Regions from separate parts of the Methylibium petroleiphilum PM1 genome, predicted to be linked through region 2. Evidence: predicted binding sites of a transcription regulator. Region 2 holds the regulator's gene; the other holds the start of a gene.
The links. Region 2 encodes FliA, which starts transcription of late flagellar genes. Its sites were predicted from a motif close to CTAAAGTTTNNNNNNNNNNNGCCGNTA; they were not measured.
Positions count from the first base shown of each region.

Region 1 (15,363 bases), 220 kb from region 2:
GAGCCTCGCTCAACAGCACCGGCACCCGACCGACCAGGGCCTCGAAAACGGCGTTGCTGCGCAGCACGAGGCCGGCGCCGTCGAAGGCCAGCATGCCGACCGGGCTGAGCTCGAACCACTGATCGAGCTCGCTGAGTGAACGCTCCGCCCGCTCTCGGGCCGCCCTCTCGGCGGTGCAGTCCTGCATCACCGTCAGGCACAGTGCACGGCCCTCGGTGTCCGTGACCTGACGCCGCGCCCCGCGGAACCAGCGGTCACGCCCCTGCGCGTCGACCAGACGGCGCTCCATCAGCGCCGGCAGTTCAGCGCCTGCCGGCGGGTCGCGGGTGGATTCCCACAGCAGGTGGTCCTCGATCGGCACCAGCGTCAGCGTGTCCATGCCGACGAGGCGGTTGCGCGACCAGCCGGTGTAGTCGACGAAGGCCTGGTTGACGTCGACGATGCGGAAGTGGCCGTCTTCCAGGATGGCAGGAAACGGCGAGTGCCAGTACAGCCGGCGCACCTCGGCGAGCGGTTCCGCCGCGGTCTGCACCGCGGCCGCCACGCGCTCGCGCCGCGCTGGCGGCAGGCGCAGGGCCCAGCGCTGGGCGCTGAGCTGGCTGAGCGCGGCATCGGGAAAGCTGCTCAGCAGCTCGTCTGCCCGGCCCTCCAGCACATCCAGGACCCAGGACACCAGACCGCCGTCGATCACCGGTGGCAGATCTTCCAGCGGCATGCCCGGCTCGAACGGGAACAGCCTCAGGGCGGCCGTGTTGGCGAAACGCACGCGCGCCTGCGCGTCGAGCATCAGCAGGGGGTCGTTCAGTGTGTCGAGAAAGCCGTGCCACAGAACCACGGCGTCGGCAGCGCTCACCGGTGGCGGCTGGGCAGGAAGGGCAGCGGGAGTGACCAAAGGCACGGGCTCGGACAGCAACTGCTCGGCCAGGCAGGAGGCCTGGGCAACTGTCACGGAGTGTAAGGTCAAGGAGCCTGTCGGACAGGCTGTCCCGACTGTGGAAAACACGGGCGGGGGCCCGCCCCGCCTCCGGGCCGAGCGGCCTGCCGGACCGTCACAAGGACAGCAGGCGCCGCCGCTTCTGCGTCTGGTCGATGTAGCGTTGCAGCGCGCGCTCGCCGTCGCCGCCGAGGTTCAGCATCTCGCAGCCCAGCCGCGCGCCGCGCGACTCGTGGTGCAGCAGCGTCACGTGGTGGACGATCAGGCCGCTTTGCAGGCGGGTGTCGCCGTCCAGGTCGACCTGCACCTGCGCGATCTGCACGCCCGGCTCGATCGGCGGCACATCGTCGGGCAGGAACAGCGCAACGCCGCCGATGCTCACGTCGAGCACGCGCAGGCTCAGCTGCATGTCGGGCAGCGCCGGATGACGCAGCGTGGCGGTCGGGCTGGTGTTGAGCAGCGGCCGCACGCGGTAGCTGCCGCGTCGCTGGAAACGGTAGAGCTCGCGCGGGAAGCGCGCATTCAGCGCGCTGGCGCGTCCGCTGTGCACCAGCACCAGGTCGTGCAGGTCGAACTGGAGCTTGACGCTGTCGAGGTAGCCCACCGCGACCACCTCCTCGCTCTCCAGCAGGCGCTGGAGCTTGATGTCGCCGCCGTCGGCACTCAGGCACAGCAGCCCCCGCGCCGGGTCCAGTGCCCACACAGTGGTCGTGTAGGCGGCGCCCTCCGGTGAGCTGAGGCTCAACAGCACGTTGCCGTCGGCGCATTGCTTGAGCAGGCTGAACACCTCGGCCGGCGCGCTCACCCTGAATTCACCCAGGCCATGGGGAGAACCGCTCATGGCCTCCAGCGGCATCGGCAGCGTTTCCATCGCTCGGATTCTCTCGGCAGCAGTCTGATGGGAATCGGGTTCGGTTTCGATCAGTGCAGCATCTTCGGCCGGCCGGCCAGGAGCTGATCGAGGTCCTCGAGCCAGGGCTCGGCCAGGGTACGGACCTCGGCGTCGTTGACGAGAATGCGCTTCATGATGCGGGTCTTGAGCTGGCGCTCGTCCGCGCCGAGTTCACGGGTCGCCGCAGCCTGCTTGAGCTGATTGATCAGCACCGCGCAGGCCCCTTCGAGCTTGACGACCTGGTCCCAGTTGCCGCCGCGCGCGGCCTCGAGCATCTGCTCGCTGGCGCGTTCGATGGCCTCGTAGTAGTTCAGCAATGGCGTACTCATCGAAAACTTCCTTGTCGATGGATCGTCGTCGGGGCGCTCAGCGAACCGCCGGCACGTCGCTTTGGGCGCGGATCGTCGACCAGGCATCGCGCAGCGGCTCGATCAGGCTGACGCATTCGGCCAGCGCGGCATCGTCGTTGCGCAGGTTGGCCTGCATCAGGCGCGTGCTGACATAGCTGTAGAGCGATGACAGCTGCTCGGTCAGGGCGCCGCCGGCCGGGCTCAGCCCGCCCTTGAGTCCTTCCTCGACGATACGGACCGCCCGGCTCAGTTCGTGTGCCTTGCGCTCGATCTGGCCATCGCGCAGTGCGCCGCGCGCACGCGCCACGGCATCGAGCAATCCGGTGAACAGCATCGCGACCAGCTGGTGGGGCGAGGCGCCGCCGATACCGGTCTCGACGCCGACCAGGTTGTAGGCCTGGCTGGAGGCGTGGTGGCGCGACGGCGAGTAGGGGCTGCTCTGGGCAAACATGACTGAAGGTCCGGCATTCGAGTGGGGCTGAGTGTTTATCGGCCGCTGCGCGCCCGGTCTTGAGCGCCACACACTCGAAAATCGCCCTGCGTTTCAACCGATCCCGCGAATGCGCGGATCGGGAACGACCTCAGTTGTCGCTCTTCTTGTAGAGGTTCGACAGGCCGTCCAGTTGCTGGGTCATGTAGGTCGACAGGGCGCTCAGTTTCGCCATCTGGGTGTCCAGCGCCGTGTACTGCTGGGTCAGCCGGACCTGCATGCGGTCGGCACGGTCGTTGACCTTGTCCTGGTCATCCTGGTTGCGCTCCAGACGGGCCTTGAGCCCGGCGTTGCGGCTGGCGATCACGCCCTCGGTGCCGGTCGACATGTCGGCCAGCTTCTGGAAACGCACGCCCAGGCCCGTCGACGCGGGGTTCGCCGTGTCGTTTGTCGTGAAGAGCTTCGACAGCTCGGCCGGCTTCGCGAGCGCCGCGTCGAGCTTGGCGTTGTCGAGCACGATGGAACCGTCGCGCTGCACGTTGAAGCCGATGTCCGACAGGCGGGTCAGCTCGGCCGAGGCCGCGCTGTCCTGGCGCAGCATGGCGCGGAACTGATTGCGCAGCCCCACGGCGGCGCTGTCGCCCTGCAAGGTGCCGCCGATCTTGTTCTCCTCGTCGTACTTGGTCTGCGTGACCAAGTAGGTGTTGAGCGCGTTGTAGGCGTCGGAGAACTTCTTGATCGCGTCGCGCATCGTCCCGGTGTTCGTCGTGACATTCACGGTGACCGGTGCGGTGGTGACCTTCACGAGATCGAGCGTCACGCCGTCCAGCGTGCCCGTCAGGCGGTTCGTGGGCGACTCGATCGCCAGGCCGTTGATCGATGCGAGGGCATTGACCGCGGCCTGCGTCTGCGTCATCGGGTTGGCACCGCTGGCCGGGTCGTAGGCCAGGCCCGTCAGCGCCCCGGTGGCATCGCTGACGGCGACGCGCAGGGTGCTGTCCAGTCCGGTCGTGGTGCTGGTCAGCGTGAGGCGGGCACCGTTCGCGTCGCGCACGATCGCCGCCGAGACTCCGGCGTTCGCCGCATTGATCTGCGTCTTCACCTGCTCGAGCGTCGTGCCCTCCGCGAACTCGAGTTCGAGCGTCGTCGATCCGGTCTTCGGGGTGAACGCCGGATCGTTCGCGACGTTGTAGCCGCCGAGTTCGATCGTCATCTTGCCGGCACCGACCACGTCGGTCGGCGCGGTGAACACCGCCGAGGCCAGGCTCTGCGCGCGTGCGATCTGGGAGACGCTGACCGAATAGCTGCCGATGGCGGCGCCCGCGCTGGCGGTGGCGGCGACCGAGGTGGCGTCGCTGGTGCCTGCCGACGCCGCTTGCCACAGGGTGGGCTTGGCGAGCGCCTTCGCAGCGTCGCCGACGGCGGACACCAGGCTCTGCAACTGACCGTAGGCAGAGACCTGGGTCTGCATGAACGTCGCCGCGGTCTGCATCTTCTCCAGCGGCTTGCGCTCCAGCGCCACGAGCTGCGAGACGATGCTGCTGACGTCGAGGCCGCTGCCGAGACCGGGTGAAGAAATGGCCATGCTGAGTCCGGACGGATTGATGAGGAGCTATCGGCGCTCGCGCAGAAAACTGAAGCCGCGGGCCCGGCGCCGTCAGGCACCGGACAGCCGCGGCTCTCCGAAGCAGGTCGCCGGAAGGCGTCTTACTTGAGCAGCGACAGCACCTGCTGAGGCAGCTGGTTGGCCTGCGCCACCATCGCGGTGCCGGCCTGCTGCAGGATCTGGGCGCGGGACAGGTTCGCCGTTTCCATCGCGAAGTCGGCGTCCATGATGCGGCCACGCGCGGCCGACAGGTTCTCGGCCTGGATCTGGATGTTCGACACCGCGTTCTCGAAGCGGCTCTGCAGCGCGCCGAGCGTGCCGCGTGCGCCGTTGATCTGGTCGAGCGCGCTGTCGATCTTCTTGATCGACACCCAGGTGGCGGAATCGGTCTCGATGTTCAAGTCGCTCAGGCCGATGTCGTCGGCGACCTCGGCGATCGCGTCGCCTTCGTCCAGGCCCGTCGTCGCCGTGGTGAAGCCGGTGAACTCCACCGCCAGCGCCGCGCCCGCAGCATCCAGCTTGGATGCCTTGATGTCGAGCTTGAAGGTCCCGTCGTCGTTCTTCACCAGGTAGGCGGAGACGCCGGTGTCCGTGGTCTTGCGGTTGATCGCCTCGGCGATCTGGCCCAGGCGTTCGGTTTCGGTGCTGGCCTCGGCGATCGGGCCGACCTCGACGATCTGCTCGTTCGCGCCACCGCCGTCGATCGTGATCTGCAGGTCGCCGTCGGCGATCGCGGCCAGGTCCGTGATGGTCGTGCCGTCGAGCGTCAGGTCGGCACTCGCGCCCTCGGCGTAGGTGATCTTCGAGAGCACCGCCGCGGTGGCGTTGGTCAGGCTGCCGACGGTGATCGCATCGCCGGAGTTGGCCCCGACCTGGAAGGTCGCCGCAGTGAAGGAGCCGTCGAGCAGCTTCTTGCCGTTGAAGCTGGTCTGCTTGGCCACGCGGTCGATTTCGTCGCGCAGCTGGTTCACTTCGGCCTGCAGCGCCTTGCGGTCGTCGGCGCTGTTGGTGGCGTTGGCCGATTGCACCGCCAGTTCGCGCATCCGCTGCAGCATGTCGCCCAGCTTGCCCAGCGCGCCTTCGGCGGTCTGGGCCAGCGAGATGCCGTCGTTGGCGTTGCGCGCCGCGACGTTCAGGCCGCGCACCTGGGTGTTCATGCGCTCGGCGATCGCCAGGCCGGCGGCATCGTCCTTCGCGCTGTTGACGCGCAGACCCGACGACAGCCGCTGCATCGAGGTGGCCAGCGAGGACTGACTGGTGTTCAGGTTCCGCTGGGCATTCAGCGAGATGACGTTCGTGTTGATGGTCTGGGCCATGGAAATGCTCCTTGAAGAATCGAGGATCTCCGGCCCGAAGCCGGCTTACCTGTTCGGTGTAGCCATTCTTGGTGACCTGCGGGGGTGACGATGGATCGAAAAGAGGCCGACTTCCGGCGCATTTCGGCCCCGGAAAGCAAAAGGCCCCGTCCTGACGGACGGGGCCCGAGGATCCCGGGGCCGGCGGCCCGGAGGCCGCCGCGGGAGGCCGATCAGCGCAGCAGCGACAGCACTTGCTGCGGCAGCTGGTTGGCCTGGGCCACCATGGCGGTACCGGCCTGCTGCAGGATCTGCGAGCGCGACAGGTTGGCCGTTTCCGACGCGAAGTCGGCATCCATGATCCGGCCACGCGAGGCCGCGGTGTTCTCCGCCTGGATCTGGATGTTCGACACCGCATTCTCGAAGCGGCTCTGGATCGCGCCCAGGGTACCGCGGGCACTGTTCACCTGGTCCAGTGCGCTGTCGATCTTCTTGATCGACACCCACACATCCGATTCGGTCTCGATGCTCAGCGCGTCGATGCCAATGGCATCCGTCACCGCGGCGGGCACGTCGCCTTCGTCCAGACCCGTGGTCGTGGTATCGAAGCCGGTGAACTCCACCGACAGCGGGGCACCGTCGGCATCCAGGCGCGAGGCCTTGATGTCGAGCTTGTAGGTGCCGTCGTCATTGGCCACCAGGTAGGCCGACACGCCGGTGTCGCTGGTCTTGCGGTTGATCGCCTCGGCCACCTGACCCAGACGCTCCAAGCCCGAGCTCGCTTGGGCGATCGCACCCACCTCGACCACCAGTTCGTTGTCGCCGCCGTCGTCGATCGTGATCTGCAGGTCGCCGTCGGCGATCGCGTCCAGCGTCGTGATGTCGGTGTCGTCCTTCGCCAGGTCACCGCTGGAGATTTCGGCGTAGGTGATCTTCGACAGGTTGCTGGCCGATGCGTTCGTCAGGCTGCCGACCGTGATGTTGTCGCCGGCGCCGGCGCCGACCTGGAAGGCCGCCGCGGTGAAGGAGCCGTCGAGCAGCTTGCGGCCGTTGAAGGTCGTCTGCTTCGCCACACGGTCGATTTCGTCGCGCAGTTGCGTGACTTCGGCCTGCAGGGCCTTGCGGTCGTCGGCGCTGTTGGTGGCGTTGCCCGACTGGACGGCCAGTTCACGCATGCGTTGCAGCATGTCGCCGACCTTGCCCAGCGCGCCTTCGGCGGTCTGCGCCAGCGAGATGCCGTCGTTGGCGTTGCGCGCCGCGACATTGAGGCCACGGACCGACGCGTTCATGCGCTCGGCGATCGCCAGACCGGCGGCGTCGTCCTTCGCGCTGTTGACACGCAGGCCGGAAGACAGGCGCTGCATGGACGTTGCCAGCGACGACTGAGAGGTGCCGAGGTTGCGTTGCGCATTGAGCGAAACGATGTTGGTGTTGACTGACATTGCCATGATCTGAATCTCCTGAACGGTTGAAATGACTCTCCGGCAGCGCCGGCATTGCCTCGGTGGCTCGGCCCTGGGGCCTCATCACCGTGAACTAACCCTCGATCTCCAACAGCGGGTTTCGAGGGCCTGCTGCGCCCGGCGTACGTCATCCTCAGATCTCGTGGGAGGGGCGGAATGGTTGTGCCCTCTACGAAACATCGGTCGCCTACTCCGGACCCCGGAACCGATCGCTTGGTCCCGTTGTGGGGGTTATCGGAGCCCGTCCTGGCAACTTGAGGGCTGCGGGTTTCCTGTCAGCCTGGCCGGGAAGAGCACTTTCCTCCTCACCACGGCCGTCATCGGCATCTCGCGCCGCCACTTGAGCCGCCGCGTCGACGCGCTGCCTACTGGGGCGTGTAGGAAGTTGCCTGACACGGGCGGTCGAATAAGCGAGACCCGAACCACAGAACTGGGCTGATGTTCCTGTGCATCTCCGATCTTCACAATCCATTTCACGCTGAAACGAACACCCGCTGCACCAGCGAAAGACGACCGGCAGCTGCACGAGGAGCACCCTGATGAACACCGAACAGATCCTGATCGAGATTCGCGAAGCCAATCTGTCCTACCTGATGCTGGCGCAGAGCCTGATCCGCGCCGACCGCGACCAGGCCCTGTTCCGCCTCGGCATCTCGGAAGAGACGGCCGACCTGATCGGCCTGCTGAGCCCGGCGCAGATGATGAAGATCGCCTCCGGCAACACGCTGCTGTGCCGCATGCGCGTGGACGACGAGATGGTGTGGAGCCTGCTGACCAACCACGGCAAGGGCGCCGCCAACGACAGCGTCAGCCGCCTGCACGCCAACATCCTGATGGCTGGCCGCCATCAGGAAGCCGCCTGACCGACGACCCCTGCGAGACCGACATCATGCGCAACAAGAGCATCCTCACCGAAGCCAAGCAGATCGAACGTGCCGTCACGCTGATCCAGCTCGGTGCCCGCCTGCAGGTGCTGGAGTCGGAGACCGACCTGTCCTACGAGCGCCTGCTGCGCCTGTACAAGGAAGTGGCGGGCAAGTCGCCGAGCAAGGGCCAGCTGCCCTTCTCCACGGACTGGTTCATGACCTGGCAGCCGAACATCCATGCCAGCCTGTTCCTGAACATCCACGAATACCTGAACAAGGTTGCGGCGCTCGACGAGATCGACACCGTGATCAAGGCCTACCGTCTCTATCTCGAGCAGACCGAAGCCCAGGGCCTGGAAGCGCTGCTGTCCGTCACGCGTGCCTGGCGCCTGGTGAAGTTCGTGGACAACGGCATGCTGACCATGACCGAATGCTCCAAGTGCGGTGGGCATTTCGTCACGCACCCGCACGAGATCGGCAAGCACTTCACCTGCGGCCTGTGCAACCCGCCGGCGCGCGCCGGCAAGGGCAAGGCGGCGGGCGCCCTCCAACTGCACTGATCTCCTCCCGCCGGCAGCCGCCCTCGGTACCGGCCCCTCCGTTCGCGGCCTCCTCCGGGACGCCCTCGATGTCATCCGCCCTGCCCGTCCCACCGGTCACCGCTGCGCGGCCCGACCCGGTTGCCCCGAGCGGCATCCGCCGCGGGCCGGCATTGCAACGCCTCTGGCCCCTGCCCGCGTTGCTGGGCTGGGCCGCCGCCTGGGCGCTCTTCCTGCTGTTGCGCTCGACACCCGCACCGCTCTGGCTGGCGATCGCCTGCGCTTCGGCCACCGGCCTGGCTCTCGGCAGCCTGAGCGGCACCCGCATGCGCAGCCTGATCGTCGCAGCCGGCTTCCCGGTGTCGCTGCTGGCCAGCGGCGCCGCGAGCGGCTTGCCCGGCTGGGCGTGGCTGCTGCCGCTGGCCCTGCTGCTGCTCGCCTATCCGCTCCAGGCCTGGCGCGACGCACCGCTGTTCCCGACGCCGGCCGGCGCACTCGACCGCCTGGCCGAGCGCGTGCCGCTGCCGCCGGGCGCGACCGTGCTCGACGCCGGCTGCGGACTCGGTGCCGGACTCGCGGCGCTGCGCCGCGCCTACCCGCAGGCCCGGCTGGAAGGCGTCGAATGGAGCTGGCCGCTGGCGCTGGCGGCCCGGTTGCGGCACGGCAGAGCGCCGGTCGGCGCCGCAGTCCGCCGCGGCGACATGTGGGCCGAGGACTGGCGCCCCTGCGCCATGGTCTATCTGTTCCAGCGCCCGGAAAGCCTGCCGCGCGCGGTGGCCAAGGCGAGCGCGGAACTGGCCGACGGCGCCTGGCTCGCCAGCCTGGAGTTCCCGGCACTGGCGCTGGAACCGCAGGCCCGGCTGCAGTGCCCCGACGGCCGGCCGCTCTGGCTCTACCGCACGCCCTTCACCGCCGCGGCTGGAGCGACGGCCCCCGACGCTGCGCCCGCACGGCGCCCAAGTTCCCGCTCCAGGCGCCGATAAGGGCCGGAGCTGGCGCGTTTCGCGCCCCGCTCCGCCTTGCCTCCGGCTGGCCTGCCGTTCGGCCGGCCGGCCGCGCGTCGGGCGGTCCGTCACGTTCTGTCACCGACTGCACGCCTCAAGTCCGGTGACACCGGGCCGATAAGCAAGGACAGAACCCTCCGCAGGGCCTCGGGCTCGCGGCATCTCAACCGGACCGCTCACCATGTTCGTCATCATCGGCTACGTCGTCGCGCTGGGCTGCATCTTCGGTGCCTACGCCATTCACGGCGGGAACATGCAGGTCATCCTGCATGCGATCCCGACCGAGATGATGGCCATCGGCGGCGGCGCGGCCGGCGCCTTCGTGGTCGCCAACCAGCCCAAGACGCTGAAGGCGGTGCTGAAGGCGATCCCGACGCTGCTGAAGGGCTCCAAGTACACCAAGGCGCGCTACATGGAGTTGATGGCGCTGCTCTACGACATCCTGCAGAAGGCCCGCAAGGAAGGCCTGATGGCGATCGAGAAGGACGTCGAGGACCCGCACAACTCACCGCTGTTCAAGAAGTACGCGACGGTCGGCTCCGACCACCACGTGGTGGAATTCGTCACCGACTACCTGCGCATGATGGTGTCGGGCAATCTCAATCCGCACGAGATCGAGTCGCTGATGGACAGCGAGATCGAGACCCATCACCACGAGGCGCACGCCCCGGCCGCCGCGATCGGCCGCCTGGCCGGCGCGCTGCCCGCCTTCGGCATCGTCGCAGCGGTGCTGGGCGTCGTGAACACCATGGGCTCGGTCGGCCAGCCGCCGGCGGTGCTGGGCGGCATGATCGGCTCGGCGCTGGTCGGCACCTTCCTGGGCATCCTGCTGGCGTATGCGGTGGTCGAACCGCTCGGCGGCCTGCTCGAGCAGAAGAACGATGAGGGCTCCAAGGAGCTGCAGTGCATCAAGACCACGCTGCTCGCGAGCATGCAGGGCTATGCCCCGGCGATCGCGGTGGAGTTCGGTCGCAAGACGCTGTACTCGACCGAGCGCCCGTCGTTCAGCGAGCTCGAAGGCCATGTGAAGGGCAAGAAGTGAGCAACCTGACCGAAGCGCCGCCGGGCCGCCGCCGGGCCGCTCCCAAGGCGGACCGCGCCCCAGGGGCCATCCAGGGCCCCTTCGTGGCCCATGCGGGCAGGCGCCGTACTCGGCGACGTGGAGGCATGTGATGGCCGGCGACGCGAAGAAACTGCAGCCGATCATCGTCAAGAAGATCAAGAAGGGCGGCCACGCTGCGCACGGTGGCGCGTGGAAGATCGCCTACGCCGACTTCGTGACGGCGATGATGGCCTTCTTCCTGCTGATGTGGCTGCTCGGTTCGACCACCGAGGGCGACCGCAAGGGCATCCAGGACTACTTCAACAACCCGATCAAGGTCTCGATGATGGGCGGCTCGGGGTCCGGAGACTCGTCGAGCGTCGTCAAGGGCGGTGGGCAGGACCTCACGCGCAGCACCGGCCAGGTGAAGCGCGGCGATGTCGAGGCCGAACGCAAGAGCTACACGCTGCAGGCGCTGAAAGCCACGCGCGCGCAGCAGGCCTCCGCCGAGGCGGAGAGCCTGAAGATGCTGAAGGGTCGCGTCGAGTCCAAACTCGCCAACGATCCGCGCTTCAACGAGCTGAAGGCCCAGATCCGCTTCGACATGACGGCCGACGGCCTGCGCATCCAGATCGTCGACGAGCAGAACCGACCGATGTTCGCGACCGGCTCCGCCGTCGTGCAACCCTACATGCGCGAGTTGCTTCGCACCATCGGCGGCGTGCTGGCCGAAGTGCCCAACAAGCTGACGCTGGAAGGCCACACCGACACGGCGGCCTTCAGCGCCGGCGCCGGCGGCTACAGCAATTGGGAACTGTCGGCCGACCGCGCCAACGCATCGCGCCGCGAGCTCATCGCCGGCGGGTTGGCCGACGAGAAGGTGCTGCGCGTGCAAGGCCTGGCTGCCAGCAGCCTGTTCGACCGCGAGCAGCCGCTGAATCCGGTGAACCGGCGCATCAGCATCATCGTGATGAACCGGGAGGCCGAGGACCGCTTCCACGGCAGTGCGGACACCGAAGTGCAGCCGCCGGCCCTGGAAGTTGCGACGGCACTGGCCGAATCGGCCTCAAGTCCGCGGGCCGACACCCGATAACCCGTACAGAACACCGCATGGCCCGCCCCAGGGCAGCATGAACCGATAGCGCGCGAGGACCCTGACCATGAGCACCCCCGACCTCAAATTCCTGATCGTCGACGACTTCTCGACCATGCGCCGCATCGTGCGCGGCCTGCTCAAGGAGATCGGCTACGTCAACGCCGATGAGGCCGAGGACGGCGCCGTGGCGCTGCAGATGATGAAGACCTCGAAGTAAGACTTCGTGGTCAGCGACATCAACATGCCCAACATGAACGGCTTCGACCTGCTCAAGGCCGTCAAGGCCGACGACAGCCTCAAGCACATCCCCGTGCTGATGGTGACGGCCGAGGCGCGCAAGGAAGACATCGTGCTGGCCGCACAGACGGGAGCGGCCGGCTACATCGTCAAGCCCTTCACGAAGGCGACGCTGGAGGAGAAGGTCCAGAAGATCATGCAGAAACTGGCGGCCACGGCCTGAAGGACAACAGCCCATGAAGATGGACGACACGGCCTTGCTGGCCCATCCGCCGACGCCCAGTACCTCGCCCGAGGTGTTCCAGCAGCTCGGTGCGATCACGCGCCAGTTGCACGACACCCTCGCGCAGCTCGGCGTCACGCCCAAACTGCAGCAGGCGGCCGAAGGCCTGCCCGACGCGCGCAGCCGCCTCAACTACATCGCCGAGAAGACGGCGGCAGCGGCGAACAAGGTGCTGAACTCGGTCGATCAGGCCAAGATGGAACACACCCGCATCGCCGCCGAGACGCGCCGCATCGCCGCCGCCATCGTCGCCGATCCGGTGAAGGCCGTGGCCTCGGGCTCGGTGATGAACTTCGTCAGCGATGTCGAAGCCGCCACCGCACGCATCGATGCCGATCTGACCGACATCATGATGGCGCAGGACTTCCACGACCTCACCGGGCAGGTGGTGGCCAAGGTGGTGTCGCTGGCGAGCGATCTGGAAGACAGCCTGGTGAAGCTGCTGGTGCAGGCGGCACCGCCCGAACAGGCGCAGAAGGTGGTCGAGAACACCATCCTCAACGGCCCGGTGGTCAACCCCGAGGGGCGGACCGACGTGGTGCAGAACCAGGGCGAGGTCGACGACCTGCTGGCCAGCCTGGGATTCTGATCCGGCGAGGGCCGGCGTCTCAGTGACTGCGGCTGGCCGTGCGGAGCAGCGAACGCGAGGGCAGCGGCCGGATCACCCGGCTCGGGCGGTAGGCCGAGCGCACTCGCAGCGGTGGCAGCATCGTAGCCATGGTCGTCGGCATGAGCACCGCGTCTGGCGGCAGCGCCTGGACCCTCGGTGCGGCGCGCAGTGCCTGGGGTGCACGCGCCAGGAAGCGACGGCGCAGCTTGCGAAGCCGCTCCAGATCCGCCGCCGCGATCGAGCACCAGAACGCGGCGAAGACACCCAGGCAACTCAGCATCCATCCGGCCCCGTCGCCAAGCGGCTGGTCGAGCGGAGTCAGCAGCGTGGCGGCCATCAACGCCAGCGCCATGAACACGGCCAGGTCGAAACAGAGGGCGCCGGCCGTGCGGGTGAAGCAGGGGCTGATCTGCCGCCGTGCGGCGCGCAAAGCGCCTTGCACCTTGCCCACCAGGCGCTGGGCGGTGGCCCAGACCGCCAAGGCGACGGGGCCCGGTTTGTCCACTGTGCTGTCCATGATCGTCATCCTTGCCGGCGCTTCCTTGCCGTGACCGATAAGGTAGCGAATCCCGGTCGCGGCAACACCCCGCGATTGCAGGGCGCGCCACAAGCTGGTGCGGCACTCGATCACGTCCGGAGGAAAGCCCGCCCTCACTGACGCACGCTAAAGGTGCGCTGCACCGCCGTCCGCGCCGGTGATTTCTACAATCACCCGATGCCCAGCCCCGCCGTCCTGAACCTCGCCGCCTACCGCTTCGTCGCGCTCGACGATCTGGAGGCCTTGCGCGAGCGGCTGCTGTCACAGGCCCAGGCGCTGGCCCTCAAGGGCAGCGTCCTGCTGGCCGAGGAAGGCATCAACCTGTTCCTGGCCGGTGCGGAGGCCGACGCCCGCGGTTTCCTGTCGTGGCTGCGCGGCGACGCGCGGTTCGCCGACCTGCAGGCCAAGGAGAGCTGGAGCGAGCGCCCGCCGTTCCAGCGGCTGCGCGTCAAGCTCAAGCGCGAGATCATCCGCATGGACCATCCGACCGTCCGTCCGGTCGACGCCCGCGCACCCGCGGTGGATGCCGCCACGCTGGCGCGCTGGCTCGATGCCGGTCGGTGCGACGCCGGCCGGCCCTTGCTGATGCTTGACACCCGCAACGGCTTCGAGGTCGACGCCGGTCGCTTCGCCGGCGCGATCGACTGGCGCCTGGAGCGCTTCGGCGAATTCCCGGCTGCGCTCGCCGCCCATCGCGCCGAACTCGCCGGCAAGACCGTGGTGAGCTACTGCACCGGCGGCATCCGCTGCGAGAAGGCCGCGTTGCTGATGCGCGAGCAAGGCGTCGAGCACGTGCTGCAGCTCGACGGCGGCATCCTGCAGTACTTCCAGACCGTCGGCGCACGCCACTACGAAGGCGGCTGCTTCGTGTTCGACGAGCGCGGCACGCTCGACGCCGACCTGCAGCCGGCCCCGGCGTGAGCGCCCTCGCCGCGGGTCGGGGCGCCCGCTGCCGCCGCCGGCAGGCGCGAGACTTGCTCAAGCGTGATGCCTGCCGCAGTTCGTGCTTGCCCGACTCGGCGGATCGCCACATCGATGCCAAGATCGAATCTCTGCAACGCGCCATCACCGGAGGCTTCATCACCATGCCGGCCCCACTGCTCGCTGCTGCATCCGGCCCCTCGCACCGGAAGGGTCCCGTGTTCTCCCGGACGACGGGACGCTGGATCGTCATGCTGCTCGCCTGGGCAGTCACGACGACGGCACTGGCGGCGGCGTCCGCCGCCGGCACGGCCCCCACCGGTTATGCCGTGCCGATCGGTGGCGAACTGAGGTACGACAACACCGCGGTCTGGTCGCGACTGGTGCAACTGTCGGGCGGACCGGGCTCGCGCTGGGTGGTGATCCCGGCGGCGTCGTCTGCCCCCGAGAAGACCGGCGAGATGGTCGTCGATGCCCTGCAGCGCCACGGCGCCCAGGCCGTGACCCTGCCGGTCGCGCCGGAATGGCAGGGCTACGAAGTGGCCGAGGCGGTGCACGACCCGGTACTGATCGAGCAGGTGCTGGCAGCCACCGGCATCTATTTCGCCGGGGGGGCGCAATCGCGCATCACCGACTCGCTGCAACCCGACGGCCTGCCGACGCCGCTGCTGCAGGCGATCTGGAGCGTGTACCGCGCCGGCGGCGTGGTGGCCGGCACCAGCGCCGGCGCCGCAGTGATGAGCGAGACCATGTTCCGCGACGCCTACGACGTGCTGCGTGTGCTCAAGCGCGGCCGTCTCGACGAAGGGCAGGAGATCGGCCGCGGCCTGGGCTTCGTCGGACCCGAACTGCTGATCGACCAGCACTTCCTCAAGCGCGGCCGCATCGGCCGCCTGCTCCCGCTGATGGTGCAGAAGGGCTACCGCCTCGGCCTCGGTGTGGAGGAAAACACCGCCGCGATCCTGCACGACGGCAAGGTCGAGGTGGTCGGCGGCAAGGGCGTGCTGCTGGTCGACCTCGGCGCGGCCTCGCAGGACGGCCGGCTCGACGCCTTCAACCTGCGCAATGCCAAGCTCACCTACCTGGACCGCGGTGACCGCCACGACCTGCACAGCGGCGTCACCACGCCCTCGCTGCAGAAGCTCCAGGGGCAACTGATCGACCCGGGTTCGCCGGACTTCGCGCCGAGCTTCGAGAGCGCGCCGTTCCAGAACGACATGCTCGGCCCCTCGACCATCGTCGACGCGATGGGCTCGC
Region 1 is NC_008825.1:3,050,919-3,066,281, forward strand. Features, by position in the region: gene MPE_RS22820 (PAS domain S-box protein) at 1-853, opposite strand, end outside; gene MPE_RS14445 (flagellar brake protein) at 1,050-1,805, opposite strand; gene MPE_RS14450 (flagellar protein FliT) at 1,856-2,155, opposite strand; gene fliS (flagellar export chaperone FliS) at 2,193-2,627, opposite strand; gene fliD (flagellar filament capping protein FliD) at 2,758-4,191, opposite strand; gene MPE_RS14465 (flagellin) at 4,314-5,528, opposite strand; gene MPE_RS14470 (flagellin) at 5,741-6,955, opposite strand; gene flhD (flagellar transcriptional regulator FlhD) at 7,510-7,833, shown strand; gene flhC (flagellar transcriptional regulator FlhC) at 7,860-8,396, shown strand; gene MPE_RS14485 (class I SAM-dependent methyltransferase) at 8,465-9,358, shown strand; gene motA (flagellar motor stator protein MotA) at 9,561-10,421, shown strand; gene motB (flagellar motor protein MotB) at 10,552-11,514, shown strand; partial or broken gene cheY (chemotaxis response regulator CheY) at 11,582-11,977, shown strand; gene MPE_RS14505 (protein phosphatase CheZ) at 11,991-12,626, shown strand; gene MPE_RS14510 (hypothetical protein) at 12,646-13,173, opposite strand; gene MPE_RS14515 (sulfurtransferase) at 13,363-14,106, shown strand; gene MPE_RS14520 (cyanophycinase) at 14,325-15,363, shown strand, end outside.
Region 1: a site for FliA is predicted at 7,203-7,229, ahead of MPE_RS14470 (flagellin). Genes of this name have one in related genera too.

Region 2 (15,363 bases):
GGTCATCACTGACTGCGCGAACGCGGTCTCCGCCGCATGGTTGATGGTGGGCGGGTAGTTGCGCGAGAACTCGAAGCGGCAGCGCGTCTCGAAGGCCGCGCAGGTGGCGTCGGCGATGGTCCTCATGCGCTGCTCGATCAGGTCGAGCACCTCGGTCGTGAAAGTGCGCACCGTGCCGCGGATCTCGCAGCTGTCGGGCATGACATTGGTGGCCTCGCCGGTGTGGATCATCGTCACGGAGATCACGCCGGTGTCGAGCGGGCGCTTGTTGCGCGTGATGATGGTCTGGAAGGCCTGCACCATCTGACAGGCCACCGGGACCGGATCGACACCGAGATGAGGCATCGCCGCGTGCGCGCCCTTGCCCTGGATGGTGATGCGGAACTCGTTGCTGCTCGCGAACACCGGACCGGTCTTCAGCGCGAACTGGCCGACCTTCAGCCCGGGCCAGTTGTGCGCGCCGAACACCGCCTCCATCGGGAAGCGCTCGAACAAGCCCTCCTTGATCATCTCGCGCGCGCCGCCGCCGCCTTCCTCGGCCGGCTGGAAGATCAGGTAGACGGTGCCGTCGAAATGCCGGTGCCTGGAAAAATGCTGGGCGGCCGCGAGCAGCATCGCGGTGTGACCGTCGTGGCCGCAGGCGTGCATCTTGCCGGCGTGGCGGCTGGCGTGGGGGAAGGTGTTGTGCTCGGTGATCGGCAGCGCGTCGATGTCCGCACGCAGGCCGATCGCGCGGTCTGACGAGCCATTCTTGACGATGCCGACCACGCCGGTCGTGCCCAGCCCGCGGTGCACCGGGATGCCCCAGTCACCCAGGGCGCGGGCGATCACGTCCGCGGTGCGGCGCTCCTCGAAGCACAGCTCGGGGTGGGCGTGCAGGTCTCGGCGGATCGCGGTGACCGCGGCACTGTCGGCGAGGATGGATTCGATCAACTGCATCGGCGTCTCCCCAGCGGGCGAAGATTCCACTTCGGCATGGTAATGCCGCGCCCGGCGACGCAGCCGCGGCAGGGTCGTTCTGCAGCCTCGGCCGGCACGAGGCACACTCCATGCCGGGCCGGCCGAGATGCGGGCGGCAGGGAGGACCGCGATGAGAGGACGAAGCTTTGTCGGTGCCGCCGTGGCGTTCGGGGCGCTGGCCGCCGGCAGTGCGGCGCTGGCCCAGGTCGCCAATTACGGCTTCCTGCGCAACACGCCGATCAGCCGCTTCAACGAGCAGGACTTCAAGCTTTACCGCGCCGCCGTCACGCAGGCACTGGTCGCGCCCGAACTGGGCGTGCCGGTGACCTGGCGCAACGAACGCAGCGGCAGCGAGGGGAGTGTCACGGCGCGCGAGGGCGAGCGCGCCGGTTGCCGCGTGGTGGTGATGGAGAACCGGCACAAGGCACTCAGCGCCCGCAGCGAGCAGCAGCTCTGCAAGGTGGACGGCAAGTGGAAGGCGACGGCGGGCTGACCCGCAGCGTGCGCGGCGCCTGCCCGCACGACTGCCCCGACACCTGCGCGCTGCGCGTCACGGTGCGCGACGGCCGCGCGGTCAAGGTCCAGGGCGATGCCGACCACCCGACCACGCACGGCGCGCTGTGCACCAAGGTCTCGCGCTATCCCGAGCGCACCTACCACCCCGAGCGCGTGCTGCACCCGCTGCGGCGCGTCGGACCCAAGGGCGCCGGGCGCTTCGAGCAGGTCGGCTGGACCGAAGCGCTGGACGCCATCGCGACGCGCCTGCAGGCGATCGCCGCGCGCGACCCGCAGGCCATCGTGCCATACAGCTATGCCGGCACGATGGGTCTGGTGCAGGGCGAGAGCATGGCCGCGCGCTTCTTCCACCGCCTGGGGGCCTCGCTGCTCGACCGCACCATCTGCGCCAGCGCCGGCGGCGAAGCGCTGACGGCGAGCTACGGAGCCAAGGTTGGCATGCACGTGGAGCACTTCGCCGAGGCGAAGCTGATCCTGATCTGGGGCAGCAACAGCATTGCGTCGAACCTGCACTTCTGGACCTACGCCCAGGCTGCCAAGCGCGCCGGCGCGAAGCTGGTGTGCATCGATCCGCGCCGCTCCGAGACCGCCGACAAGTGCCACCAGCACCTTGCGCTGCTGCCGGGTACCGACGGTGCGCTGGTGCTCGGCCTGATGCGCGAGCTGATCGTCAACGACTGGCTCGACCACGACTACATCGACCGCCACACCGAGGGCTGGCCGGCGCTGCGCGAGAAGGCGCTTGCCTGGACGCCCGAGCGCACCGCCGCCGTCTGCGGCGTGGACGCCGAGCAGGTGCGTGGCCTGGCGCGCGACTACGGCAGCACGCGCCCGGCCGCGATCCGCCTCAACTACGGCATGCAGCGCGTGCATGGAGGCGGAAACGCGGTGCGCCTGGTCGCCACGCTGCCCTGCCTTGTCGGCGCCTGGCGGCATCGCGCCGGCGGGTTGCTGCTGTCGAGCAGCGGCTGGTACCCGATCGATCACGGCGCTCTGCAGCGGCCCGAGCTGCTGGGCGCGCGCCGCCCGCGCACGATCAACATGAGCACCATCGGCGACGACCTGCTGCACGAGAGCTCGGCCGGCTTCGGCCCGAAGATCGAGGCGCTGGTGGTCTACAACAGCAATCCCGTCGCGGTGGCGCCCGAATCACCCCAGGTCGTGCGGGGCTTCGCGCGCGAGGATCTGTTCACCGTGGTGCTGGAGCACTTCCTCACCGACACCGCAGACCACGCCGACTTCGTGCTGCCCGCGACCACGCAGCTCGAGCACCTGGACGTGCACCGCAGCTACGGCCACACCTCGGTGCTGATCAACGAAGCGGCGGTCGCGCCGCTGGGCGAGGCGCTGCCCAATACCGAGATCTTCCGGCGCCTTGCCGCGCGCATGGGCTATGACGAACCCTGCTTCGGCGACAGCGACGAGGCGATCGCCCGCCAGGCCTTCGGCCACCATGTCCACTTCGACGAGCTGCGGGCCCGCGGCTGGGTCCAGCTGCCACTGCCCGAGGCGCCGTTCGCCCACGGCGGCTTCCCCACGCCGAGCGGGCGCTGCCGCATCGACGCGCCCGGCTGGGGCGTGCCCGACCACGTGCCTAACCACGAGTCGGCGCAGAGCACGCCCGCGCTCGCCGCGGCCTATCCGCTGGCGATGATCTCGCCGCCGGCGCGCAACTTCCTCAACTCCAGCTTCGTCAACGTGAAGAGCCTGCGGGACATCGAGGGCGAGCCGGTGCTGGAGATCCACCCGGGCGACGCGGCGCCGCGCGGCATCCACGATGGTGCGCTGGTGCGTGTCTTCAACGAGCGTGGCCAGTATTGGTGCAAGGCCGTGCTCAGCGAGCGGGCGCGCCCCGGCGTGGTCAACGGCCTGGGCATCTGGTGGCGCAAGCTCGGTGTGCGCGGCAGCAACGTGAACGAAGTCACCCACCAGAAGCTCACCGACCTCGGTCGGGCCCCGAGCTTCTACGACTGCCTGGTCGAGGTGAGCGCGGACTGAGCAGTCCGTCACGCGGCCGATGCGTCGCATGGGAGTCCGCTCGCCGGCGAACGCGATGGCATGTGTCTTGCCACGTTGCCGCGTCACCAGAACGTTGGGAATCTGTCTTGAAACCTGCTGTCCGTCGGGCCGCGCGTCCTTTCGCGTGCGCCGTCCTGCTCGCGAGCCTCGCGGCCGCCTCCCACGCCGCCGACCCCACGACGATCGAACAGCTGAAGTCCGGGACCGACATGGTCTGGATGATGGCCGCCGGCGCCCTGGTGTTCTTCATGCAGGCCGGCTTCGCGCTGCTCGAGAGCGGCATGAGCCGCGCCAAGAACGCGATCAACGTCATCATGAAGAACTACTGCGACACGTGCTTCGGCGCGGTCGCCTACTGGGCCGTCGGCTTCGGCCTGATGTTCGGCGCCAATGCCAGCGGCTGGATCGGCACCGACCGCTTCCTGCCGCACGCGATGCCCGAGGCCGACTACGGGCTGCTGTTCTTTCAGATGATGTTCGCCGCCACGGCGGCCACCATCGTCAGCGGCGCGATCGCCGAGCGTGCGCGTTTCTGGGCCTACATCGTCAGCTCCGTGCTCATCACCGGGCTCATCTACCCGGTGTTCGGGTCCTGGGCCTGGGGCTCGCTGTTCTCCGGCCAGGGCTGGCTGCGCGAGATGGGCTTCATCGACTTCGCCGGATCGACCGTCGTGCACTCGGTGGGCGGCTGGTCGGCACTCGCTGCCATCCTGGTGATCGGGCCCCGGCTCGGACGCTTCGGACCCAACGGCGAGGCGCGCCCGATGCTCGGCCACAACCTCACCTCGGTCGCGCTCGGTGGGTTCATCCTGTGGCTGGGCTGGTTCGGCTTCAACGGCGGCAGCACCGCCGCGGCCACGGTGGGCATTGGCAAGATCGTGCTCAACACCCACCTGGCCGGCGCGGCGGGCGCGATCGGCGCGCTGGCGGTGCTGGCGCTCGGCCGCCAGCCGGTGCTGATGACCGCGGCCGTCAACGGCAGCATCGCCGGCCTGGTGGGCATCACCGCCGGCTGCCACGTGATGGAGCCGGCCTACGCGCTGCTCACCGGCTTCGTGGCCGGCGGGCTGAGCGTGCTGGCCGGCTGGCTGCTCGAGGCGGGTCGGATCGACGACGTGGTCGGGGCCGTCTCGGTGCACGCGGTCGGCGGCGTCTGGGGCACGCTGGCGGCCGGGCTGTTCAAGCACGACGCGATGTTCGACCTGCGGCAGCTCGGCGTGCAGGCGATCGGCTGCGGCGTCGCCTTCGCGTGGTCCTTCGGCACCGCGCTGCTGATGTACTGGCTGCTGGCCCGCGGCGTGGGTCTGCGTGCCAGCACGCTCGACGAGCAGCGCGGCCTCGATTTCACCGAACACTACGAGATCGGCTACCCCGAGTTCCAGCAGGACGCGGTGCACCGGGGCAAGCGATGAGCGGCGGTGCGTCGACGATGGCGAGCCGCGACAACGACCCGGTCACCGTGCGGCGTGCGCTGGCGCACGCGCTGGCCGAGTACCTGGAGGCGCCGCGCGTGCGCGACGCGGTGATGCTGTGGTGCCAGCAGTTCCAGGGGCGCGGCGCGCTGTTCCTCGGCCTGAGCCGCTACTGCCGGCAGATCGCCGACGGCTTCGGCCTGGCCGGCAAGGAAGCCGAACTGCACCTCAGGATCTTCCGCGCGCTGCAGAGCGACCCGCGGCGCCTGCCGGACGATCCACTGTCCTCGCAACCCTTCGAGTCCACCGAGCCGGGCAGCCTGCCACCGGGCTCCGTCGCGCCGGTGGCGCCGCGGCTGGGCGAGGGGGTGGCGGCCCTGCAGGCCTTCTTCGCGGCGATCGAGGCCCAGCTCTCTCGCGACCTGCCGGTCGGCCTGACGCCGGCGCGCGTGCGCCGCGCGCTGATCCGCCACGCTGCCAGCCTGCCGCGGCCCCAGCAGCACGCGGCCTCGCTGTGGTGGAGCGGGCAGGTGAGCACGCTCGATGGCGACTGGCCGGCCGGCGGCCATGGCACGCTGCTGATCAACGTGATGTACGTGGCACTCGCCGAACTGCTGGGGCCGGTGCGCGCAGACGCCTGCTTCACGCAGGCCGTCGACCGGCTCGAGGCCAGTGGGGTCCCTGCGCTGACCGGTATCCGCCGCTACCTGTAGCGCCCCGCATGGGGCCGTAGACTGCGCGCCATGCTGCTGCGTGCACGGTCCTGGTGGTTCACTCTTGTCGCGGTCGGTGCTGCGCTGGCGCTGCTGGGCGGTTGCGGCAGCGTCGCCTACCTCTCGCAATCGGTGCAGGGCCACCTCGGCGTGATGCGCGCCGCGAAGCCGGTCGACGACTGGCTGGCCGACGCCGGCACGCCGGCCGTGCTGCGCGAGCGCCTGCTGCTGAGCCAGCGCATCCGCGACTTCGCTGTCCAGGAGCTGGGCCTGCCCGACAACGCCAGCTACCGCCGCTATGCCGACCTCGGCCGGCCTGCCGTGGTGTGGAACGTGGTCGCGGCGCCCGAGCTGTCGCTGAGGTTGAAGACCTGGTGCTTCCCGGTGGTCGGCTGCGTCGGCTACCGCGGTTACTTCGACCGCGGCGCGGCCGACGCGCTGGCGGCCGAGTTGCTGTCCCAGGGCCAGGAGGTCAGCGTCTACGGTGTGCCTGCCTATTCCACGCTCGGCAAGCTGCCCGGTGACTTCTTTGCCGATCCGCTGCTCAATACCTTCATCGGCTACCCCGAAGGCGAGCTGGCACGGCTGATCTTCCACGAGCTGGCGCACCAGGTGGCCTATGCAAAGGACGACACCGAGTTCAACGAAAGCTTCGCGACCGCGGTCGAACGCCTCGGTGGCGAGCGCTGGCTCGCGCAACGGGCCGATGTGTCGGCACGCGAGGAGTACGAGCGCTACGACGCACGCCGCCGCGACTTCCGCACGCTCGTGCTCGCCACCCGCACGCAGCTCGACGCGCTGTACCGCGGGCCCGGCAGCGAAGCCGACAAGCGTGCCGGCAAGGCCACGTTGATGGCGCAGATGCGCGCCGAACACGCGCGCCTCAAGGCAGGTCCGTGGGCTGGCTACGGCGGCTACGACGCCTGGTTCGCGCGGGCCAACAACGCCAGCCTGGGGGTGCAGTCGGCCTACAACGCGCTGGTGCCGGGCTTCGAGGCACTGTTCGCCGCCGAGGGTCGCGACTTCGCGCGTTTCTACGCCGAGGTGCGGCGCCTCGCCAGCTTGCCGCAGGCCGAACGCCGCGCCACACTCGGAGCCGGCCGTCAGCTGCCGCCGCCCTGAACCGAACCGAGTGCCTCCATGCCCGACATCGCCCTGCATCGCCCCCACCAGCTCGGCCTCAAGCGCGCCCGCGAGATCGCGTGGAAATGGGCCGAAGATGCGGAGGCCAAGTTCGGCATGGAATGCACGGTGGAGGAGGGCGATGACGAGGACGTGGTGCACTTCACGCGCAGTGGCGTGAACGGCACGCTGCTCGTGCGCAGCGATGCCTTCGAGCTCGCCGCGAAGCTGAGCTTCCTGCTCGGCGCCTTCCAGAAGACCATCGAGGGCGAGATCGAGAAGAACCTCGACGGCCTGCTGGCGGCGGAGCACAAGCGCGCCAAGGCGCCGGCTGCGGCGAAGAAGGCAGCGCGCAAGAAGACCTGACAAGGTCTGCACGTTTCATACGGCCTGTATGCGAGCGCTGAGCGGGCGCCGCGCCGGTCCACTGTGTTGCGTTCATGTCCCCCGAGCCCGCCCTCCGGCCGGGCTCTCCTCCTCTACTTCACTCCACACAGCGGCCCGTCACGGCGCTTCAATACACCGCGGTGTGCTGGGGTTGTAAAGCCTTCGCGTGCCGCGGTGGTGCGTGCGACCAGGGCATCGGGTGAATGGCGAAGTGAGGTAAAGGAGGAGCGGTCGGCCCGCGGGGCCGGCCGCGGGGGACACGAACGCAGCCGTTCACCCGATGCCCTGGTCAGCAGCGCTCACACGCTGCACATGCCAAGCGCGACTCCCTACTTCAGCGACTCGATCAACTCGATGTAATCCTGCTGCGCAGACTCGCCGGCGGTGCCCTTCAGTTCATTCCACGCGTCCCACTTCGCGCGACCCACCATGTCGGAGAAGCCGGGGCGCTTGCCGTCCACGTCGCCGGCGGTTGCCTGCTTGTAGAGGGCGTAGATCCTCAGCAAGGTCTGGTTGTCCGGCTTCTCCGGCAGGGTCTTGGACGCAGCGACGGCGGCATCGAAGCGGGCTTTCAGATCGGCCATGGAGCGCTCCTCGTGGGCAGGGGACAGCAGTGAAAATCAGATTGACGCTGTCGATCTTACCGAGCATCGTCGCGGCCAAAACCCGAGAACAACCCGAGGAGACCCTTGATGGCCACCGCCACGCCGGAGCGCATGTCGCGTGTCGATACCGCGTGGCTGCGCATGGACAACCCGTCCAACCTGATGATGATCCTGGGCGTCTGGCTGCTCGAGCCCGGCGTGTCGCATGCGGCGCTGTGCCAGCGTGTCGAGGAGCGCCTGCTGAAGTACAGGCGCTTCCGCCAGAAGGTGGTGGAGGACGCGATGGGCGCGAGCTGGGTCACCGACCGCGCCTTCGACCTGCAGCGCCACGTGCGCAGCGAGCGACTGTCGCCGCGCAAGGGTCAGAGCCCGCGCCAGGCGCTGGAGGCGCGGGCCGCCGAGCTGGCGACCACGCCGCTCGACCCGGCCCACCCGCTGTGGCAGCTGCACCTGATCGAGGACTACCCCGACGTCGAAGGCCGGCGCGGCAGCGCGATGATCGCGCGCATCCACCACTGCATCGCCGACGGCATCGCGCTGATCTCGGTGATGCTGTCGATCACCGACGGCGGCAAGCCGCCGCCCGAGCGCGCGCAGAAGCCCGACGACGAGAAGGACTGGCTGAGCGACGCGGTGCTCAAGCCGATCACCGACGTCGCGATCAAGGCCATCGGCCTCTACGGCGACGGCGTGGCCAAGTCCGTCGAGTTGCTGTCGAAGCCGCAGCAGCCGCTGTTCGGCTCGGTCGAGATGGCGCTCACCGGCGCCCAGATCGTCAAGGACGTCGCTGCGCTCGCGCTGATGCCCGACGACTCGCCGACGCGGCTCAAGGGCAAGCCCGGCACCGGCAAGCGCGTGGCCTGGTGCGAGCCGATCCCGCTGGACGACGTGCGCTCGGTCGGCAAGGCACTGGGCGCGTCGATCAACGACGTTCTGCTGGCCTGCGCCGCCGGCGCAATCGGCGGCTACCTCGCGGCGAAGGGCGAAGATCCCACCGGCAAGGAGATCCGTGCGATGGTGCCGGTCAACCTGCGGCCGCTGGAGAAGGCACATCAGCTGGGCAACCGCTTCGGCCTGGTGCCGCTGGTGCTGCCGATCGGCATCGCCAACCCGGTGCAGCGTGTCTACGCGGTGCGCCGCCGCATGAACGAGCTCAAGGGCAGCTACCAGCCGGTGCTCGCGTTCGGCGTGCTCGCCATCGCCGGGCTGCTGGTCAAGCCGGTGCAGCACGCGCTGCTGAACCTGTTCGCCAAGAAGGCGACGGCGGTCATGACCAACGTGCCGGGACCGAAGGAACCGCTGAAGTTCTGCGGCGCCACGCTGCGGCAGACCATGTTCTGGGTGCCGCAGTCGGGCGATATCGGCATGGGCGTGTCCATCCTCTCCTATGGTGGCGGCGTGCAGTTCGGGCTGATCACCGACTCGACGCTGTGCCCGGACCCCGAGGCGATCATCGAGCGCTTCGCCCCCGAGTTCGAGAAGCTGCTGCTGGTGACGCTGATGCTGCCGTGGGGTGAGTGAGGGCGCCTCACGCACGCCCGGCGGTGGCGATCACGGCGGCGCCGGCAGGCCGGCCAGGTAGCGCTCGGCCAGCGTCCGGTCGATGAAGCGCCGGGCATCGTCGACGTCGAAACGCTTGCCCTCGACCAGGCCCTCGGCGTACTCGAAGAAGGGCGCGAACAGCCCGCCCTGGTCGACCGGTGCGCGCAGCGCGAAGCGCGGTTGGGCGCTGCCGATGCGGCGCCAGGCGGCGCGCACCTCGGCCCAGAACGGCTCGGTGCGCTCGAAGTAGGTCTGGCCGGCGCTGAAGTCGTGGCCGGTGATGCGCTCGTAGCGCGCCACGCCGTACTCGCGCGCCAGATAGGGCAACGTCGCGCGCGGCCGGCCGCCGTCGCCGAGCGCGAGCTTCAGGTTGTTCTCCTCCTGCACCCAGCCGCCGGGCGTGATGGTGTGACGGTTGCTGCCGACCAGCACCTGGTAGTCGCTGCGCACGCTGAACTCGCGCCGCGGCAGCGGGCGCCAGGTCTCGTCGCCGATCCAGGTGGAGAAGCTGTCGCCATGCTGCCAGCGCCCGCGCGCCGCGTAGCGCGGCGAGTCGTCGACCTGCAGCACGCTCTGCACCCAGCTGCCGCTGCGTTCGCCGGCCGGCACCGGCCGGCGCACCCAGGTGTTGCGGCCTTCGTAGGCGAGCAGGCTGTCGGCCTCGTAGCGCCACTCCTGCCGCCAGTGCCGCACGACGATGGGCTCACTGACCTGGCCGTCCTGCATCTGCACCCTCATCACCAGAATGTGCTGCAGCGCGATGAAGTCGCCGCGGTCCTCGGACACGAACACCTGCTCGGTGCCCCAGCTCTGGTAGGGCGCGTCCGGCTTCAGCGCGGGGTCGAAGCGCAGCACTTCGAGGAAGTCGAAGCTCACGCGGTAGGGACCGGCCATCGCGAGGATGGCGCGGCGGTCGCGCTCGCGCGCGCTGAGCCCGGGCTCGCGCAGCCGCTTCCAGGCCTCGCCGGCCGCGGTGTCGAGCTCGACCGGCACGCCGCGCGTGCTGGCGCCGCGCGGCTTCAGTGCCGCCTCGCCGAGCGGCCAGGCGAAGATGAACTGGCTGGGTGCGGCGGCCGGAGTCGCCTCGGTGTAGGCCGCAGCGGCCCAGGGCAGGGTCAGCAGCGCAAGCAGGAACAGCAGTGCGGGGGACTTCTTCATGCGGCGCATTCTGTGCGCGTTCGCGCGGCCGGCCGCAATGCACCTGCCGAATGTCCGGGCTTGGCGCTCGCCCATGAAAAACGGCGCCCTGGGGCGCCGTCCTGTGTCGATCGGGTCAGGCTCAGAACTGGAACGCCAGCCGCACGCCGCCCCAGTGGCGACCGTTGACGGTGATCGGTGCTGCGGCTTCCTTCATCAGCACGAAGTTGCCGCCGCCCATGTCGCGCCGGTAGGTCTGCAGCAGGAAGGGCCGGGTGTTGCGCGCCGACGCGAGGCCGGTGCGGTCGTTGAAGATGCGGCGGTAGCGGCTGTTCGCGGTGTTCCACACCGGGTCGTTGCTGCGCTGCGGGTTGCAGTACTGGCGGTTGTGCGTGGCGACGTAGCCGTTGCGGTCGACCGCGATGCAGTAGACGACCTTCTGGTTCAGCGTCAGCAGGCGCTCCTGCACCTGCGGGAACAGCCGGTCGGCCAGCGCGACGAAGCGCGTGGTGTGCTGGGCCGGGTTGGTGCCGGGCACGGCCTGGTAGTTCTCGTCGAACAGGTCGGCGATGGCGATGGTGTTGGTGCGCAGCGCGTCCTCCAGCAACTTGCTGATCTGCGAGGCCGCCTCCTGGACACCGCGGATGTAGGGCGTGTCGTCGGTGTCGATGCCGCAGTCGGCCACCACCTCGATCATGTTCTCGCTGACCTTCAGGAAGGCTTCGCTGCGCGCCGTGGCGCTGCCCAGCGTCTGGCTGGAGCGCTGCATCTCGCGGTCGATCGCGGCCATCTGCTCGTTCAGGCCGTCGCAGATCGTGCGGCTCTGCACCGCCGCGGCGCTGATGCTGCCGACCCCGCCCTGCACCTCGGCCAGCGCCCGGTGGAAGGCGCCTTGCGGCGCCTCGCCCTCGCGCAACTGGATCTCGCGCGCCAGCGCGCCGACGCGTTGGTCGAGCTCGGCCACGGTGCTCATGATCTGTTTCGACGAGGCCTCGACCTTGGCCGACAGGTCCTTCACCGCGTCGGCCACGACACCGAAGCCGCGTCCGGCCTCGCCGGCCCGGCCGGCCTCGACCGAGGCGTTGAACGCCACCAGCCGCGTCTGCAGCGCGATCTGCGTGATCTGTCCGGCCGCGGCCGCCACCTGGCGCAGCGTGTCGACGATGCCGCCCACCTCGGTGCCCACCTGCTCCACCGCGGCGCGTGCGCGCTCCACCGCCTTCAGGCTCTCGGTGGTGGTGGTGCCGATGCCCCCTTGCGCGCGCTGCACCTCGCCCAGCTGGCTGCCGAGCGTCTGCAGCGCCTGGACCTGGCGCTGGTTGACCTGGTTGCTGTCCTCGATCAGGCCGCGCACCTCGGCCGCGTCACGGCCGAGACGGGAGGCCGCCTGGGCGATGCTCTGCACCGCCTGGCGCAGGTCGGGAGCTGGCGCCGCGACGGGTGCCGGGTCGGTGGCCGCGCTCGGGGTCTTCTTGAACAGGCTCAGCATGGTTGTCTCGTGCTCGCTTCTTGTTTGGGTTTCAGTGATCGCGCAGCTTGGCGCGCAGGCGCGCGATCGACTGGCTGTGCAGCTGGCAGACGCGCGATTCGGTCACGCCCAGCACTGCGGCGATCTCCTTGAGGTTCATGTCCTGCTCGTAGTACATCCCCATCACGAACTGCTCGCGCTCGGGCAGGGTCTTGATGGCCTCGATCAGCGCCAGGCGCATGCGATGGTCCTGCAGCAGGGCCACCGGGTTCTCGTTCTCGTCGGCGACGTGGCGGTCGAGGAAGTCGTTGTCGCCATCGTCGCCGGACATGTCCTCCAGATAGACGAGCTGCGTGCCGCGCACCTTGCCCAGCAGCTCCTGGTAGTCGGCAAGCGACAGGCCCATCTGCTTGGCGATCTCGCTCTCCGCCGGCGCGCGGCCGAGCTGCTGCTGCAGCTTGTGCACCGCGACCTCGATCTCGCGCTGCTGCTTGCGGTTGCCGCGGCTCATCCAGTCGCTGCCGCGCAGCTCGTCGAGCATCGCGCCACGGATGCGCTGGGTGGCGAAGGTCTCGAACTGCACGCCCTGCGCACTGTCGAAGCGCGACATCGCGTCGGTGAGGCCGATCAGGCCGACCTGGATCAGGTCGTCGATCTCCACGTTGGCCGGCAGCTTGGCGATCATCTGGTGCGCAAGACGACGCACCAGCGGGCTGTACTGCTTGATCATGGCGTTCGTTTCGAGGCGACCGGTGGCGGTGTACATGTCGGGCTCCAGGCGGTGTTCGGCGGTTCGTTCGGTCTTCGATCGGGGATTCAGCGCGACCGCGGCAGGCGCGAGCCCAGCGACGGCAGCGCGGAGCGTGCGCCGATCTCGCCGGCCAGTGCGCCGAACACGCTGTCGCTCACGGTGTGCGGCAGTGCGCAGGCGAGCTGTTCACGTGCCAGGCGCTTCAGCCGCAGGCTCGGGCCATCGGTGGGCGCCTCGGCCGGGTCGACGGCCACCCAGTCGTGCAGCGTGGCCCCCAGGAAGTCGTCGGCGCAGCGCGCCATGCGTTCGGCCACCTTGGCCGCGCGCGGCGAATCGGGCGGGGCGCTGAACAGCAGGTCGTGCGTCAGCAAGGCGGCGCGCGTCGCCAGCAGCTTGATGGCCGCATAAGCGTGCGTGACGCTGTCGGGCTGCTCGTCGCACAGGACGATGGGGCGCACCGTGGCCGCCTGCAGCTCCTGAACGCGACGCGCGAACAGACGGGCCAGTTCGGCAGCGCTGGCATGCACCAGCAGCACATCGATGTCGGGAGCGGCTTCGGAAATGGCGTCGAGGAAGCCGGAGGTCGAGCCGCTCGCATCCACGAAGCGCAGCGTCAGGCCGCCGGCAGCGAGGTAGCTCACGTGCGGGCTCAGCGTCTCCACGCCCTCTGCGAGGTCGAAGCTCGCCAGCTCGGCTGGTGCGCGGGCGTTCTCGCCGGCGTCGACCACGAGCGTGCGCAGACCCTGCTCGGCGTAGGCGCTGCACAGGCGCTCCAGCAGGGCACCGCCGAAGGCGATCTTCGGGTTGGACACCACCGGGATGCAGCGCATCGTGCGGCTCACGAACAGGCGGCGCAGGCCCTGGGCCTGGTCGGCCGGTGCGGGGTGGGTCGGCAGATCGTCGAGCTGGTTGTACCAGCTGTCGGTGGCGGGGCGGCAGGCGCGGCGGGGCAGGTCGGTGGACATGGCGGCAGCGGGGTCGTCGGGATCTGGAAGCTCAGGCGCGGCCGGCCGGTACGGGGCGGCGCTCCGTCATCTGCGGCGTGGCGAACACCAGGTTCATCTCGCTCGCGTCGAAGTTGTAGGCCGGGCTGCCGGTGGCGCGCAGCGCGCGGTGCACCAGGGCCTGACCCGACAGGCGATGCCAGTCCTCGGGCACTCGCTGGCCGTTGGCCACCGCGACGATCTTCTGCTTGTGGCGGATCACGGCGTCGAGTGCCGGCGCCAGCTTCACGGCCTCGTCGAGCTTGGACAGCACGATGCCCTTGCAGGCGGCGGCACGGTAGGAGGTCATCACGTCGTCGATGGTCTCGCCCTGCACGGCGGTGTTGACCACCAGCAGCTTGTTGATCGAAGGGTGCGCCAGCATGTCGAGCAGTTCGCGCGTGCGGGTGTCGCGCTGGGCGACGCCGGCGGTGTCGATCAGCACCATCTTCTTGGCCGACAGCAGCTCCAGCAGGTCTTCCAGCGCGGTGCGGTCGTGGGCGGTGTGCACCGGCACGCCGAGGATGCGGCCGTAGGCGCGCAGCTGTTCGTGGGCACCGAGACGGTAGGCGTCGAGGGTGATCAGGCCGAGGTTGGACGCGCCATGCCGGGTGGCGAAGGCGGCGGCCAGCTTGGCGGTCGAGGTGGTCTTGCCGACGCCGGTGGCGCCGATCATCGCGAACACGCCGCCCTGGTCCTCGATCGGCAGCTCGCGCTCGCCGGTCATCAGGTTGCGCTCCAGCACGCTGGCGGCCCAGGCCTGCTCGTCGCCGACGTCGGCCGTCATGCCAGCCACCAGCTTGCGGATCAGCACCGGCGAGAAGCCGCACTCGAGCAGCTTCTGGGTCAGCTTGGCCTGAGCGGGCTCGCGCTGCAGCTTCTCCATGAAGGCCAGCGCGCCGAAGCGCTCTTCGATCAGCCCCTTCATCGAGCGCAGCTCGCTCAGCATCGTGGCATCGGCCTGGGCCTCGCGCAGGATCGGCGGGCTGGCGGTGGCGGACTGTGTCTGGCGGCCGTAGACCACCTGCTCGCGCAGCACCGGCATGGTGGCGGCCTGCTGGCTGGCAATCCGGTGCTGCACGGCATCGACCGCCGCGTCGACCGCATCGTCGTCGTCCAGATCCTGGGCGTACAGCGTCGCCTGGGCGGCGGCACGGGCCGGCGCCATCGGGGCGACGTTGAGGGTCGGCTCGGTGCGTTCCTCGCGCAGCGCTTCGCCGCGCAACGCGGCCTCGCGCTTCTTCAGCATGCGGTCGCGCACGTAGTCCTGGAAGGACAGCGTGCTCATCGACAGTTGTTCCACGTCCTGCTGCACATCGTCGGCCGTCGCGGAACGGCCACCCTTGGCGGCCTTGACCGGCTTCGCGGGCTTGGCGGGCGCCGGCTGCGCGGCGGCGGCCTGCTGCTGCACGGCGGCCTGGCGCTCGACCGCGGCCAGCGCGCCCGGCGCCATCGCCAGCATCTCGATGCCTTCGGGGCAGGGCTTGGTCGACAGCACCACGGCGTCGTCGCCGAGGGCCTGGCGCATCTTGGTCATCGCGTCGCGCGAGGTACGGCCTGTGAAGCGTTGGACGTTCATGCGGAGCCTCTGGGTCGGGGTCTGTCAGGGGGGCGGATCAAGCGGCGGCGCCGATGATCGAGCCGATGCGGATCGAATGGGTGTCTGGGATCTCGCTGTGCGAGAGCACACGCAGCCGCGGCGCGGCGCGCTTGAGCAAACGGGCGATGGGCACGCGGATCGCATCGGG
Region 2 is NC_008825.1:3,273,944-3,289,306, reverse strand. Features, by position in the region: gene MPE_RS15605 (M20 aminoacylase family protein) at 1-939, opposite strand, end outside; gene MPE_RS15600 (hypothetical protein) at 1,091-1,453, shown strand; gene MPE_RS15595 (molybdopterin-containing oxidoreductase family protein) at 1,432-3,474, shown strand; gene MPE_RS15590 (ammonium transporter) at 3,582-4,907, shown strand; gene MPE_RS15585 (hypothetical protein) at 4,904-5,620, shown strand; gene MPE_RS15580 (aminopeptidase) at 5,651-6,742, shown strand; gene MPE_RS15575 (polyhydroxyalkanoic acid system family protein) at 6,761-7,108, shown strand; gene MPE_RS15570 (acyl-CoA-binding protein) at 7,459-7,713, opposite strand; gene MPE_RS15565 (wax ester/triacylglycerol synthase family O-acyltransferase) at 7,822-9,255, shown strand; gene MPE_RS15560 (DUF6607 family protein) at 9,286-10,434, opposite strand; gene MPE_RS15555 (methyl-accepting chemotaxis protein) at 10,556-11,902, opposite strand; gene MPE_RS15550 (RNA polymerase sigma factor FliA) at 11,934-12,647, opposite strand; gene MPE_RS15545 (MinD/ParA family ATP-binding protein) at 12,698-13,597, opposite strand; gene flhF (flagellar biosynthesis GTPase FlhF) at 13,629-15,194, opposite strand; gene flhA (flagellar biosynthesis protein FlhA) at 15,232-15,363, opposite strand, start outside.